DNA from 4 places in the Kitasatospora sp. NPDC052896 genome. Region 4 is predicted to be linked to each of the others. Evidence: riboswitches for the same ligand, from Rfam matches in the RefSeq annotation. Region 4 holds a riboswitch; each other region holds the start of a gene.
The links. Region 4 has a riboswitch for cobalamin ahead of ACIGXM_RS13765 (cobalamin biosynthesis protein). Riboswitches for the same ligand answer to the same signal wherever they lie in the genome.

Region 1: another riboswitch for cobalamin. It lies ahead of ACIGXM_RS34420 (FecCD family ABC transporter permease); the one in region 4 lies ahead of ACIGXM_RS13765 (cobalamin biosynthesis protein).
Region 2: another riboswitch for cobalamin. It lies ahead of cobN (cobaltochelatase subunit CobN); the one in region 4 lies ahead of ACIGXM_RS13765 (cobalamin biosynthesis protein).
Region 3: another riboswitch for cobalamin. It lies ahead of ACIGXM_RS34440 (HoxN/HupN/NixA family nickel/cobalt transporter); the one in region 4 lies ahead of ACIGXM_RS13765 (cobalamin biosynthesis protein).

What each region holds. Positions count from the first base shown of each region.
Region 1 is NZ_JBITZU010000033.1:20,530-23,702, forward strand. Features, by position in the region: gene ACIGXM_RS34415 (G1 family glutamic endopeptidase) at 325-1,116, opposite strand; cobalamin riboswitch at 1,603-1,737, shown strand; gene ACIGXM_RS34420 (FecCD family ABC transporter permease) at 1,822-2,970, shown strand; gene ACIGXM_RS34425 (ABC transporter ATP-binding protein) at 2,967-3,173, shown strand, end outside.
Region 2 is NZ_JBITZU010000003.1:485,144-488,316, forward strand. Features, by position in the region: gene cobG (precorrin-3B synthase) at 1-1,023, opposite strand, end outside; cobalamin riboswitch at 1,165-1,290, shown strand; gene cobN (cobaltochelatase subunit CobN) at 1,407-3,173, shown strand, end outside.
Region 3 is NZ_JBITZU010000033.1:24,518-27,690, forward strand. Features, by position in the region: gene ACIGXM_RS34430 (ABC transporter substrate-binding protein) at 1-924, shown strand, start outside; gene ACIGXM_RS34435 ((2Fe-2S) ferredoxin domain-containing protein) at 921-1,361, shown strand; cobalamin riboswitch at 1,597-1,734, shown strand; gene ACIGXM_RS34440 (HoxN/HupN/NixA family nickel/cobalt transporter) at 1,820-2,944, shown strand; gene cobF (precorrin-6A synthase (deacetylating)) at 3,072-3,173, shown strand, end outside.
Region 4 is NZ_JBITZU010000005.1:238,479-241,651, reverse strand. Features, by position in the region: gene ACIGXM_RS13775 (alpha/beta hydrolase) at 1-95, opposite strand, end outside; gene ACIGXM_RS13770 (transcriptional regulator) at 189-881, opposite strand; cobalamin riboswitch at 1,109-1,243, shown strand; gene ACIGXM_RS13765 (cobalamin biosynthesis protein) at 1,298-2,356, shown strand; gene ACIGXM_RS13760 (cobyric acid synthase) at 2,353-3,173, shown strand, end outside.

The DNA.
Region 1 (3,173 bases), on a different contig from region 4:
CGCACGGGTCCGTCGAGGACCGTCCTCGCGACGGTCACCCCATCGGGTGACGGGCCGGTCGAGCCGTCCGGTTTCGGCTCGCTCTCCACGGCCAGCACGAGCCGTGGGCCGTCGAAGGGCGGCGGGACAGGCGGGGACCGGAGCGAGGGGGGGGGGGGGGGGGCGGGGGGGGGGGGGGGGGGGGGGGGGGGGGGGGGGGCGGGGGGGGGGGGGGGCCCCGCCGCCGGGGGGGGGGGGGGGGCCCCCCCCCCCGCTCGCCGGAGTACGGCTGGTGACCCCGGCCGCGCGTGCGCGGCCGTGACGGCCGGGTGTCACCGCCGGGTGTTACAGGCTGTTCCAGGTGACGGAGAACGATCCACCGGACACCCCGGAGATGGTCGCCTCGGGCGTGCCCGAGTCGGAGACCATGTTGATGCCGACCGGGTTGCTGGAGGCCAGCGAGGAGCCGTTGACCGTCGAGTTGCTGAAGTTGACGGTACCGAAGTCGTCGAGCGGCAGGACGCTGCCGTCCCAGGGCGCCTCGGCGATCACCTCGGCGGAGGACCGCGCCAGGCCGCTCTCCTTCTTGGTGGTGGTCTTGGTCCAGCCCTCAGTGCGGTCACTGAGGGTCAGCTTGTACGAGTTGGACGCGTAGCTGACCGTCTCGGTGATCACGTCACCGGGCTGGACGACGTTGTCGTAGGTGACCGGGTCCGCCGGGTACATCTCGTACCAGGCGGAGTACTCGGCCTGGCCGCCGGAGCAGTCGGCCTCGGTGCCGGTCTGCTCGACCGACTGCGAGCTGTAGCCGTCCAGGCCCACCCAGAAGCTGGAGTAGCCGTCACCCTGGGAGCAGTCGACGGCGGGCTGCACGAAGGTCGTCGACACGTTGGTGTAGGTCGAGCCGGTGGCCGCGTAGCCGGACCAGTTGTCGCTGGTGGTCGTGGTGTGCGACGGGCCGCCGTGGCTGACGAAGAACGGCGTGGAGCCACCGGCCTGGCCGGAGAGGTGGTGCATCGGGGCCTGCACGAGCGGCGCGGCGGCCGCCGCCGGCGTGGCGGAGAGCGCGGCCATGGGGGCGAAGCCGAGCGCGGCCGCGATCGCGACGGCGGATATGGAGCGGCGGGACGGGGACATCAGCGTCTCCTCTGGGCCTATCGTTGTGGGGGTGTGGGGGCATGATCGAGCGACAATTCCGGTCTGGCTGACCGGAGTTGATGCGCGAAGTCATGGCCGATCGGTAGCTACCTGATCGGGAAGGTAGGGTCACCGACGCGCTTCGACAAGAGGTTCGACACGTACACGGCAACGAAAGCCGAGTGACGCATCCCACACCGAACGGAGGGTTAGCCCGGCGTCGGCCGCATCACGGCGAACCGCACCGAGCCACACCTCGACAGATGAAATGACGGACGACCACATTCCGCCCCCGGGGGGGCGGACCCCCTGAGCACGCTCGGCGCGGACGAGCCCGCTCGGCAGGTGTGAAGCCCGGCTCAGGACCACGGGCCCTCGTCGCCCTCACGACAGCACCGCGCCGGGACCGGTGCGACGGTGACGACGGTCACGCAGGAATCGACGCCTGGCCGGCTGTGCAGGATTGATGGTGACGGTTCGCTGTACCTACACTGACACCGTCACGGCCTCGGGTCGTGACGGTGTAGTCGCAGCGAAGCCGGTGTGATTCCGGCGCTGTCCCGCAACGGTGGTCCCCCTCGGGGGCAAGCCCGGTCGCCTGCCGCTACGTCGACGGAACGGCCCTCGGAGGAAGGGCGGTTCGGGGAGTCCCGCAGTCCTGCCGTCCCCCCGCATCCTCCCGCACACGTAGAAGGAGGATGTTCGGTGCACCCGGACGATCACATACCGCCGGCCCGGGTTCCGCTGGGCGTCGCGCCGGCGGATGACGCGCCTGACGCCGCGACGGGCCACCCACCCGCGCTGCCGGCTGCCTCGACCGGCCGGGGTCGCCGTCTCCCGCTCCCTCGTGTGCTGGCCGCGTGCACGGTCCTGCTGGTCACGGTGGTGACCCTGGCGGTGGGCGTCGGATCGGTGTCGTTGAGCCCGGAAGCGGTGTGGCAGGTGGTCGTTGACCATCTGTCGGGGCGGCCGGCCGCCTCCGTCGCCGACACCATCGTCTGGCAGATCCGGCTGCCCCGGGTACTGCTGGCCGCGGTGGTCGGCGCGGCGCTGACGACCGCGGGCACGGTGGTGCAGGTCCAGGTGCGCAACGCCCTGGCCGACCCCTTCCTGCTCGGTGTCTCCTCGGGGGCCAGCGTCGGGGCGACCACGGTGCTGCTGTTCGGTGCGTTCGCCTCGCTCGGCGCGTGGGCGATCTCGTTCGGAAGCGTGCTCGGCTCATTGGCGGCCATGCTGGCGGTGCTGCTCCTGGCGCGGCAGGGGCGGCAGTTGGCCCCCACCCAGCTGATCCTCTGCGGCGTGGTGCTCTCGGCCCTGTTCGAGTCGGTGACCAGCTTCCTGATCTTCCGCGGGAACCCGCAGGCCACCCAGTCCGTACTGTTCTGGCTGATGGGCTCCTTCGGCCTGGCCACCTGGTCACAGCTCTCCGTCCCGACCCTTGCCCTGGCCACCGCGATGATCTTCCTACTGGCCCGGTCCCGCTCCCTCAACGCCCTCGCCATGGGCGCCGAGGCGGCTTCCTCACTCGGCGTCGACGTACGGCGGCTGCGGCGGAACCTGTTCCTGGTCACCTCGTTGATGGCGGGGGTGTCGGTGGCGGTCAGCGGGGTGATCGGGTTCGTGGGGCTGGTGGTCCCGCACATCGTCCGGCTCCTGGTGGGATCCGACCATCGGCGCTCGCTCCCCGTGGGAGTGCTGTTCGGAGCCTCGTTCACGGTCCTGGGCGACCTGCTGGCCCGCACCGTCGTCGCTCCCCAGGAGATGCCCATCGGCGTCATCACCGCCTTCATCGGCGCACCGGTGCTGATCGTGCTGATCCGGCGCCGCCCCTACCTGTACGGAGCCGACCAGTGAGCCTGGAACTGGTCGGACTGTGTGTGGACGTCGCGGGCCGGCGCGTCGTCACCGACGTGGACCTCACCGTTCCCGACGGGCACCTGGTCGGCCTGCTCGGCCCCAACGGCAGCGGGAAGTCGACCCTGCTCAAGACGCTCTACCGGGTCAACCGACCCGCGGCGGGAAGGGCACTGCTCGACGGCACGGACCTGCTGGCGCTG
Region 2 (3,173 bases), on a different contig from region 4:
GGCCAGCGACTTGGCGCAGCCGGGCGCGCCGGTGCAGGCACTGGCCTGCTCCCACGGCGAGCGCGGGTCGGTGCGCAGGCCCGCCGCGGCGAGCCCGGGCAGCGCCGCCGGGTCGGCCCCGGGCAGCACCACGCCGCGCCAGGGGGTGATCCGCAGCTCGCCGCGGGCGGCACCGGCCAGCGCCCGCCACTGCTCGACGCTCGCCCGTCCGAACCGCAGCCCCACCGAGAGGGCGCCGCCCCCGGCCACCGCGCCGACCACCGGCCGGGTCCCGGGCAGCGCGGGCAGCGAACGCCACGGCAGGCCCTCGGCACCCAGCCGCTCCGCCAGCAACGAGCCGTCCGGGTCGGCCTCGCGCACCCGCCAGGCGCCGCTGCGCAGCCGGACGAACTCCTCCGCCGCCCGCAGCGCCAGTCGTGGCCCGTCCGCGAGCCCGGCGAGCTCCGCGACGCGCGCGGACCGCCCGAGCCGCAGCCAGGCGCCGGCACCCGCCGGCCGTGCGATCAAGGTCACATCGGCGTCCAGCGCCGCGACGTCGCCGCGCCCGTCGTCCAGCGCGAAGAGGAACCGTCCGGACAGCTCCCGGGCGGTCTCGCTGCCGCGCAGCAGCTCGTCCAGTTCGCATACCCACGGCCGCAGTTCCGCGAAACCCACGCCGTCCAGCCCGGCCAGCGGCGAGGCCACGATGTTGCGCACCCGCTCGTGCGACTCCGAGGGCAGCAGCCCGACCGCCCGCAGCCGCGCGGCGAGTTCCGCGCCGGCGTCCGCCGCCAGGCCGCGCAGCTGCACGTTGCCGCGCGAGGTGGTCTCCAGCTCGCCGTCCCCCAGCGCCTGAGCGGCCTCCGCCAGCGCGAGGGCCTGATCGACCGCCAGCAGCCCGGCGGGGACCCGCACCCTGGCGAGCCCGCCGTCGTCCGCCGCGTGCAGCCGCAGCGCCCCCGGGCAGGCGTCGTCGCGCCCCCGGCCGGCCCGCACGGGGGCAGCCTCGGGCGGCGTGGGAGTGGCTGACATGGCGGCGAGCATACCGATGATCCGACCGGACGTATGCCCCGCTACCAGCGTGATCCATGTCTCCGGCGTCCCTCGGCGCGCTGTGTGCTTCGTCCCGTTGCCGGCCACCCGCCGGCACCGAGGCTCTACTATGTCGCCGGGCGGGCCGGCTGGTTCGCCCTCGCCAGCGACGGCGCAAAGGGGAGGAAACCGGTGTGAAACCGGTGCGGTCCCGCCACTGTGACCGCGGCTCACCGGCCGCGGGAGCCAGGAACTCCTGCCGTCCGTGATTCTTACGGGGCGCGGACCCCGAGGAAGGCTAGCCGTATGCGCTGCCCTGCCCTGCCCGTTCCCGAGGGCCTGCCCGTTCCCGGCGCCCTGCCCCTCCCCGCCACCCGCCGTGGGAGGGCCGCCGCGTGATCCTGCTGCTCTCCACCTCCGACACCGACCTGCTCTCCGCCCGCGCCAGCACCGGCCCGGTCGGCTACCGCCTCGGCAACCCCGCCCGGCTCACCCCCGAGGACCTGCCCGCCCTGCTGGAGGGCACCGACCTGGTGGTGGTCCGCCTGCTCGGCGGCCGTCGCGCCTGGCAGGAGGGGCTGGACGCGCTCCTCGCCGGCCCCCGCCCGGTGATCGTGCTGAGCGGTGAACAGGCGCCGGACGCCCAGCTGATGGAGCTCTCCACCGTCCCGGCCGGCCTGGCCGCCGAGGCGCACGCCTACCTGGCGCACGGCGGCCCGGCCAACCTGGCCGAGCTGGCCGCCTTCCTCTCCGACACCGTGCTGCTCACCGGCCACGGCTTCGCCGCCCCCGCCTCCGCGCCCGACTGGGGCCCGCTGGAGCGCACCGCGCGCCGCGCCGAGGGCCCGCGGGTCGCGGTGCTCTACTACCGAGCCCACCACATGAGCGGCAACACCGCCTTCGTGGACACCCTCTGCGCGGCGATCGAGGACGCCGGCGGCCAGGCGCTGCCGTACTACTGCTCCTCGCTGCGCGGCGCCCCGGCCGAGCTGCTGGCCGAACTCGGCCGCGCCGACGCCATCGTGACCACCGTGCTGGCCGCCGGCGGCACCCGCCCGGCGGACGCCTCGGCCGGCGGCGACGAGGAGGCCTGGGACGCCGGCGCGCTCGCCGCGCTGGACCGGCCCATCCTGCAGGCGCTCTGCCTGACCTGGCCGCGCGCCACCTGGGAGGGCAGCGACGACGGGCTGTCGCCGCTGGACACCGCGACCCAGGTGGCGGTGCCGGAGTTCGACGGTCGGCTGATCACCGTGCCGTTCTCCTTCAAGGAGCTGGACGAGGACGGCCTGACCGTCTACGTCGCCGACCCCGAGCGCGCCGCCCGGGTCGCCGGGATCGCCGTCCGGCACGCCCGGCTGCGCCACATCCCGCCCGCCGAGCGGCGGTTGGCGCTGGTGCTGTCCGCCTACCCGACCAAGCACGCCCGGGTCGGCAACGCGGTCGGCCTGGACACCCCCGCGAGCGCGGCCCGGCTGCTGCGCCGACTGCGCGCCGAGGGTTGGGACATCGGCCCTGAGGACGGCCCGGACGCACTGCCCGGCCTGGTCCCCGCGGAGGGCGAGCACGAGGGTGACGCGCTGATCCGCGCCCTGATCGACGCCGGTGGCTACGACCAGGACTGGCTCACCGAGGACCAGCTGGCCCGCAACCCGGTGCGGATCCCGGCCGCCGACTACCGCCGCTGGTACGCCGAGCTGCCCGCGGGCCTGCGCGCCGACGTCGAGGAGCACTGGGGTCCGCCGCCCGGCGAGCTCTACCTGGACCGCAGCCGGAACCCCGACGGTGACCTCGTGCTCGCCGCGCTGCGGGCCGGCAACCTGCTGGTGCTGGTCCAGCCGCCGCGCGGCTTCGGCGCCAACCCGGTGGCCATCTACCACGACCCCGACCTGCCGCCCTCGCACCACTACCTGGCCGCCTACCGCTGGATCGGGGCGGCCAGCGAGGACGGCGGCTTCGGCGCGGACGCCATCGTCCACCTGGGCAAGCACGGCAACCTGGAGTGGCTGCCCGGCAAGACCGCCGCGCTCTCCGCCGACTGCGGCCCGGACGCGGCGCTCGGCGACCTGCCGCTGATCTACCCGTTCCTGGTCAACGACCCGGGCGAGGGCACCCAGGCCAAGCGCCGCGCGCACGCCACCCTGGTCGACCACCTGGTGCCGCCG
Region 3 (3,173 bases), on a different contig from region 4:
GGCTACCCCGTCACGGTGACCAACTGCGGCACCCGGATCACCTTCACCAAGGCACCCACCCGTGCCGTGTCCAACGACATCAACACCACCGAGGACATGCTCGCCCTGGGCCTGGAGTCGCACATGGTCGGCGACTTCGGCGTCAACGGCGACGGCCCGGACGGCAAGCCCGTTCCGCAGCAGTACCAGACGGCCTTCCGCACGGTCCCCAGCATCTCCCCGTCCTACTTCACCCTCGAACCGCTGGTCGGCCTCCACCCGGACTTCCTGTTCGCCGGCTGGAACTACGGCCTGCACACCGGGACCGACCTCACCCCCGACGGCCTGGCCAAATTCGGCATCAAGACCCTCGCCCTCACCGAGTCCTGCGCCCACGTCCAGAGCGGAACCGGCTCCGTGAGCATCGACGACACCTACCGCGACCTCACCAACCTCGGCCAGATCTTCGGCACGCAGACCAGAGCCCGGCAGCTGGTCGACTCCATGAAGGCCGAGGTGACCGCGGCGCAGGCCAAGACGACCGGACTGGCCCCGGTCCGGGTCTTCGACTACGACAGCGGCCAGTCCGCACCGTTCACCGCGGGCGGGCTCGCCATGCCCGACGCCCTGATCCGACTGGGCGGCGGCACCAACGTCTTCGCCGGCCTCGAGCAGAGCTGGACCTCGGTCTCCTGGGAACAGGTCGCGGCCGCCGACCCGCAGTGCATCGTCATCAACGACTACGGCACCCCCACCGCCGAGCAGAAGCAGCAGTTCCTGGAGAGCAGCCCGATCACCCGGAACCTGACCGCGGTCAGGAACCACTGCTTCCTGACCCTGAGCTACGACCAGGTCACCCCCGGGCCCCGCAACGCGGAGGCCGTCACCGCCATCGCCCGCTGGCTCCACCCGGACGCCTTCGGCCTGCCCACCGACGGCGCATGAGCACCGGCGCCCCGGACCCCCGCACCCCGCCGACCGTGGACATCGTGCTGTGCCGGGGGTGCTGCTGTGGAAACGCCGCCAAGCGCCCCGACGTCGACCACGAAGCCCAGTTGGCCGCACTCTCCGCGACAGCCGACAGCCTCGCCCACGTCAGACTGCGCACCACGGACTGCCTGGGACCGTGCGAGCAGGCCAACGTCGTCGTGGTCCGCAGCCACGCGCGGCAACCCGACGGCCGGCGGAGCCGGCCCCTGTGGCTCGGCGGGCTGACCTCCGCGGACGACACCGCCGCCCTGTGCGAGTGGCTCCGACAGCCCGCCGCCGAGGCGGACCCGGCCACGCCACAAGCGCTCCCCCCAGGGCTCCAGGCGCTACGGATCCCGGCCCGCGGTCCCGACATCGCGGCTCGCGGCTCGTCGCGTGGGGGCGGCGAGTGACGTCGGACAGTGCGTCGGCGGAGGGCCGGAGTGTGCGCGCCGGCCCTCGTGCCTGGCCCCCATCAGGCCGCCGAAGTCACCCGCCCGGAAGCAGTGCTGACACCTCGCCACCGCGGTGCCCGTGACGATCGGTGTCTCCTCCGGCACCGGCGGGGTCCCATCCGGTGCCGGCCCCGCTCGTAGAGTTTGTCCGGCTCTTGACCTGCGCGAGCTTGAAGATGAACGAACCGCCTCACTAGGCTGGCCAGGTTGCAGCCGCCTGCTGTGACAGCGCGCCAGCAGCGAAGTCCGGTGTGAACCCGGCACTGTCCCGCAACGGTGATGCCCCTCACGGGGACGAGCCCGGTCGCCTGCCGTCGCGCCACGGATTCCCGCCTCGACGGAAGGACGGACCGCCCGGCCCCCGTGGGCCGACTCGGGTGCCGCCCTGCCCGGCGAGCATCCCGAGGAGGATGCCCATGAACACCCCGGCAACCCGGTTCAGATCGATCCGCGACGCGCTCCACCCCTCCGAGTGGGGACGCCTGGGCATGATGGCCCTGGTCATCCTCGCCCTCAACGGCTTCGGCTGGGGAATCTTCGTCCTCACCGTGCTGCCCCACCACTTCCACTACGACGGCCTCGGCGTCGGCATCGGCGTCGCCTTCACCGCCTGGACCCTGGGCGCGCGCCACGCCTTCGACGCCGACCACATCTCCGCCATCGACAACGTCACCCGCAAACTGATGGCCGACAAGAAGCGTCCGCTCGGCACCGGCTTCTTCTTCGCCATCGGCCACTCCACCATCATCTGTGTGGTCGGCATCGGCATCACCATCGCGGCCAAGGCCGTCTTCGGCGCGATGGTCGACCCCAACTCGACCTACGAGACCGTCGGCGGCGTGATCGGCACGGTCACCTCCGCCAGCTTCCTCTACCTCATCGCGCTGCTCAACCTCATCGTGCTGGCCGGCATCGCCAAGGTCTTCCGCTCGATGCGCCAGGGCACCTTCGACGAGGAGGAGCTCGAACGGCAGCTCCAGGCCCGCGGGTTGATGTGGCGCTTCTTCGGCCGCTTCATGCGCTCGATCAACCACACCTGGCAGATGTTCTTCGTCGGCCTGATCTTCGGCATCGGCTTCGACACCGCCACCGAGGTCGTGCTGCTCGCCGCCACCGCCTACGCCGCCACCGCCGGCCTGCCCTTCTACGCCGTCCTCGCGCTGCCCCTGCTCTTCGCCGGCGGCATGACGCTCTTCGACACCCTGGACGGCTGCTTCATGAACTTCGCCTACGGCTGGGCCTTCGCCAACCCGGTCCGCAAGGTGTACTACAACCTCGTCATCACCGGCCTGTCCATCGCCGCCGCCTTCCTGATCGGCACCATCGAGCTGCTCGGCGTCCTCACCTCCGAGCTCCACCTCAGCGGCCCGTTCTGGGACTTCATGGCGAACTTCGACATCAACAAGGCCGGCTTCGCCATCGCCGGACTCTTCGCCCTGACCTGGGTCGTCGCCCTGCTCTACTGGCGCTTCGGCAAGGTCGAGGCCCGCTGGACCACCCCGGCCGCCGCCTCGGCCGTGGAGGCCGAGGAACCGGCGTAACAGCACGTCCGTACGGGCCCGGCACGGGGTTCCACCGGCACACCGGCACACCGGCTCGCCGGCCCGCCCGGCCACGGACCACGGGCCGGCCGAGCTCCGGCGGGTGGGACCAGGCAGAATCCAGGTCATGCAGCACATCCTCATCATCGGCATCGGTGCGGGCGACCCCGACCACCTGACCCTGCAGGCGGTCAAGGCCATCGCCCGCACCGACGTCTTCTTCGTCCTC
Region 4 (3,173 bases):
GCGAGGTCGGACACCCGCCGCCCGAGCAGCAGCACGGCGACCCCCGCCGCGACGACGACAGCGGTGCCAGCGGCGACGACGGTTCCCCTACGCATGGCGCTCCCCGGGTGGTGAGTGGGTGACGCTCCCCAGTTCATCCCGTGAGCCGTGCGCCGGCCACCGCAACGCCGCCGTACGGGCAGCCTCCGCTACACCGGGAGGTCGGGGGCGGCGGTGGCGAGGAGGGCCCAGAAGCGGTGGTCGACGGGGGCGGCGGGGGGCCGGGGCTCCTCCGGGGCGGTGCCGCCCCAGTGGGAGGGGACCCGGTGTTCGGCCTGGAGGGCGGCCAGGACGCCGGCGAGGGCCTCGCGCGGGGCCGGGACCAGGCGGGCGACCGGCTTCAGCTGGGGCTGCCAGCGGCCGGCGACGCACTGGCGCAGGCACTGTTCCAGCTCCTCCTCGGCACCGGTGATCCGGACCAGGTCACGCAGCGTCAGACCGAGGGTCTCGGCGAGGGCGCGGGTCTCGTCGGCGTCGCCGGTCCAGCGTCCGGTGAGTTCGGCGTCGGCGTACGTCCGCGCGCCGACGCCGATCCGGGCGGCGGCCTGGTCCCGGCTCAGTTCGCGGGCGAGCCGGAAGTCGCGCAGCGAGGTCGGACGGACCCCCATCAGCTGTGCCACCGGGCACCAGAGCGCCCGGGCGAGTGCGATGAGCTCGGTCTCGCCGGGCCGGATCTCGCCGCTCTCCCAGCCGAGGACGTGAGCCGGCAGCAGCCGGACGCCGTGCGCGGCCATCGCCTCCGCCACCTGTTCGGGGGTCAGCCCGAGCCCGGCGCGGTGCGCCCGGGCGGCCTGCCGGGAGAACGGGACCGGGGCGGGGGCCGGGGAACTGCTGCGTCGCATGGGACGACGGTAGGGGCGCGGCCGAGCCCGCCCCCAGTCGCCGAACGCACGAAGCCGGGGAGCGGCCCCCGGCGGCGCCTTGGACGTATCACCAGCGCCGAGGCCGCGTCAGTGTCCGTTGCTCGGAGGTGGCGACGGTTCCGTCCGGTGTGATCAACCACTCCGGGGGCCCGGTTGACGCCCGGAACGGGCCCGTGATGGGATCCTTGGGCCAAACGGAGGCAAGCAGAGGAAGCCGGTGCGAATCCGGCGCGGTCCCGCCACTGTCACCGGGGAGTGCGTTCGAACGATGGTCACGGTGTCCCGCCACAGGGGCGTTGGAAGGCCCGGGCGCGCGTCCGTACCCGGGAGCCAGGAGACTCTCGCCCCCGCGACGTCGAGCCAGGGCGCGGACCCTGAGTGAGGACACGCACAGCATGCAGCCTGCTCCCCGGCCGGCACCGAGCGCCGTGGGGGTGCCGCTCCGTCAACCTCCCCGCGCCCGACGCCCGTACGCCACCGCGGCCGGCGGCTACGCGCTCGGCGCGGTCGCCGGTTACGCGGCCGACCTGCGGTTCGCCGACCCGCGCCGGGGTCACCCGGTGGCCGCCTTCGGCCGGGCCGCCGGCCGGCTGGAGCGCGCCCTCTGGCGCGACCACCGCGGCGCGGGGGCGCTGTACACCGCGCTCTGCGTGGGCGGTGTCACGGCCGCCGCGGTGACGGTGGAACGGCTGGTGGGACGGCGGGGCATCGCGGCGAGCGCCGCCACGGCGGCCGCCACCTGGACCGTGCTCGGCGGCACCTCGCTCACCCGCGAGGCCCGTACGATCGGCGCCGCCCTGCGCGCGGGCGACCTGACGGCGGCCCGGGAGCGCCTGCCCCACCTGTGCGGGCGCGACCCGAGCGCCCTGGACGAGCCGCAGCTGGCCCGCGCGGTGGTCGAGTCGGTGGCCGAGAACACCGCGGACGCCGTGGTCAACGCGCTGGTCTGGGGTGCCCTGGCGGGCGGCCCGGGCCTGCTGGCGTTCCGCGCGGTCAACACCCTGGACGCGATGGTGGGTCACCGGTCCCCCCGGCACCGGCGCTTCGGCTGGGCCTCGGCACGGCTGGACGACCTGGCCGGCTGGCCGGGCGCCCGGCTGACCGCGCTGCTCACGGTGGCCGCCGCGCCGCACCCGCGGACCGCCTGGCGGGTCTGGCGGCGGGACGGCTCGGCGCACCCGAGCCCGAACGCCGGCCAGGCCGAGTCGGCCTTCGCGGGCGCGCTCGGGGTCCGGCTCGGCGGCTCGCTGCGGTACGGGGAGAGGGTGGAGAACCGGCCGGTGCTGGGGGCGGAGTTGCGCCCGGTGGCCGTGGACGACATCGAGCGCGCCTGCCGGCTGTCGCGCCGGGTGGGCCTGTTGGCGCTGGCCGTGACGGTGGCCGGCCGCTGCGCGGGGCACCGGGTACGGGCGAGGGCGGCACGCGCCGCCAGGACGGGAGGTGGCAGCCGATGAGCAACGCACTGCTGGTCGCCGGGACGACGTCGGACGCGGGCAAGAGCGTGGTCACCGCCGGGATCTGCCGCTGGCTGGCCCGGCAGGGGGTGAGGGTCGCGCCGTTCAAGGCGCAGAACATGTCGCTCAACTCGATGGTCACCGCCGACGGCGCGGAGATCGGCCGGGCCCAGGTGATGCAGGCCGCCGCGGCCCGGGTGGAGCCCGAGGCGGCGATGAACCCGGTGCTGCTGAAGCCGGGCGCCGACGGCCGCAGCCAGGTGGTCCTGCTCGGCCACCCGATCGCGGAGGTCGGCGCGCTCGACTACCGAGAACGCAAACCCTTCCTGCTGGAAAAGGCCCTGGACTGCCTGGCCGACCTGCGCCGCCGCTTCGACGTGGTGATCTGCGAGGGCGCCGGCTCCCCCGCCGAGATCAACCTGCGCGACCGCGACATCGCCAACATGGGCCTGGCCCGGGCCGCCGACCTGCCGGTCGTGGTGGTCGGCGACATCGACCGCGGCGGGGTCTTCGCCGCGATGTACGGGACGCTGGCGCTGCTCTGCGCCGAGGACCAGCGGCTGGTGGCCGGCTGGCTGGTGAACAAGTTCCGCGGCGACGCCCGGCTGCTCGGGCCCGGCCTGGACATGCTGCACGAGCTGACCGGCCGTCCGGTGCTGGGCACCCTGCCGATGCTGGCGGGTCTCTGGCTGGACGCCGAGGACTCGCTCGACCTGTCCACCGCCGTCGAGCGCGCGGACGTCGCGGGCCCGTACGGCGCCGACGTGCTGCGGGTCGCCGTGCTGCGCTTCCCCCGGCTGTCCAACTTCACCGACCT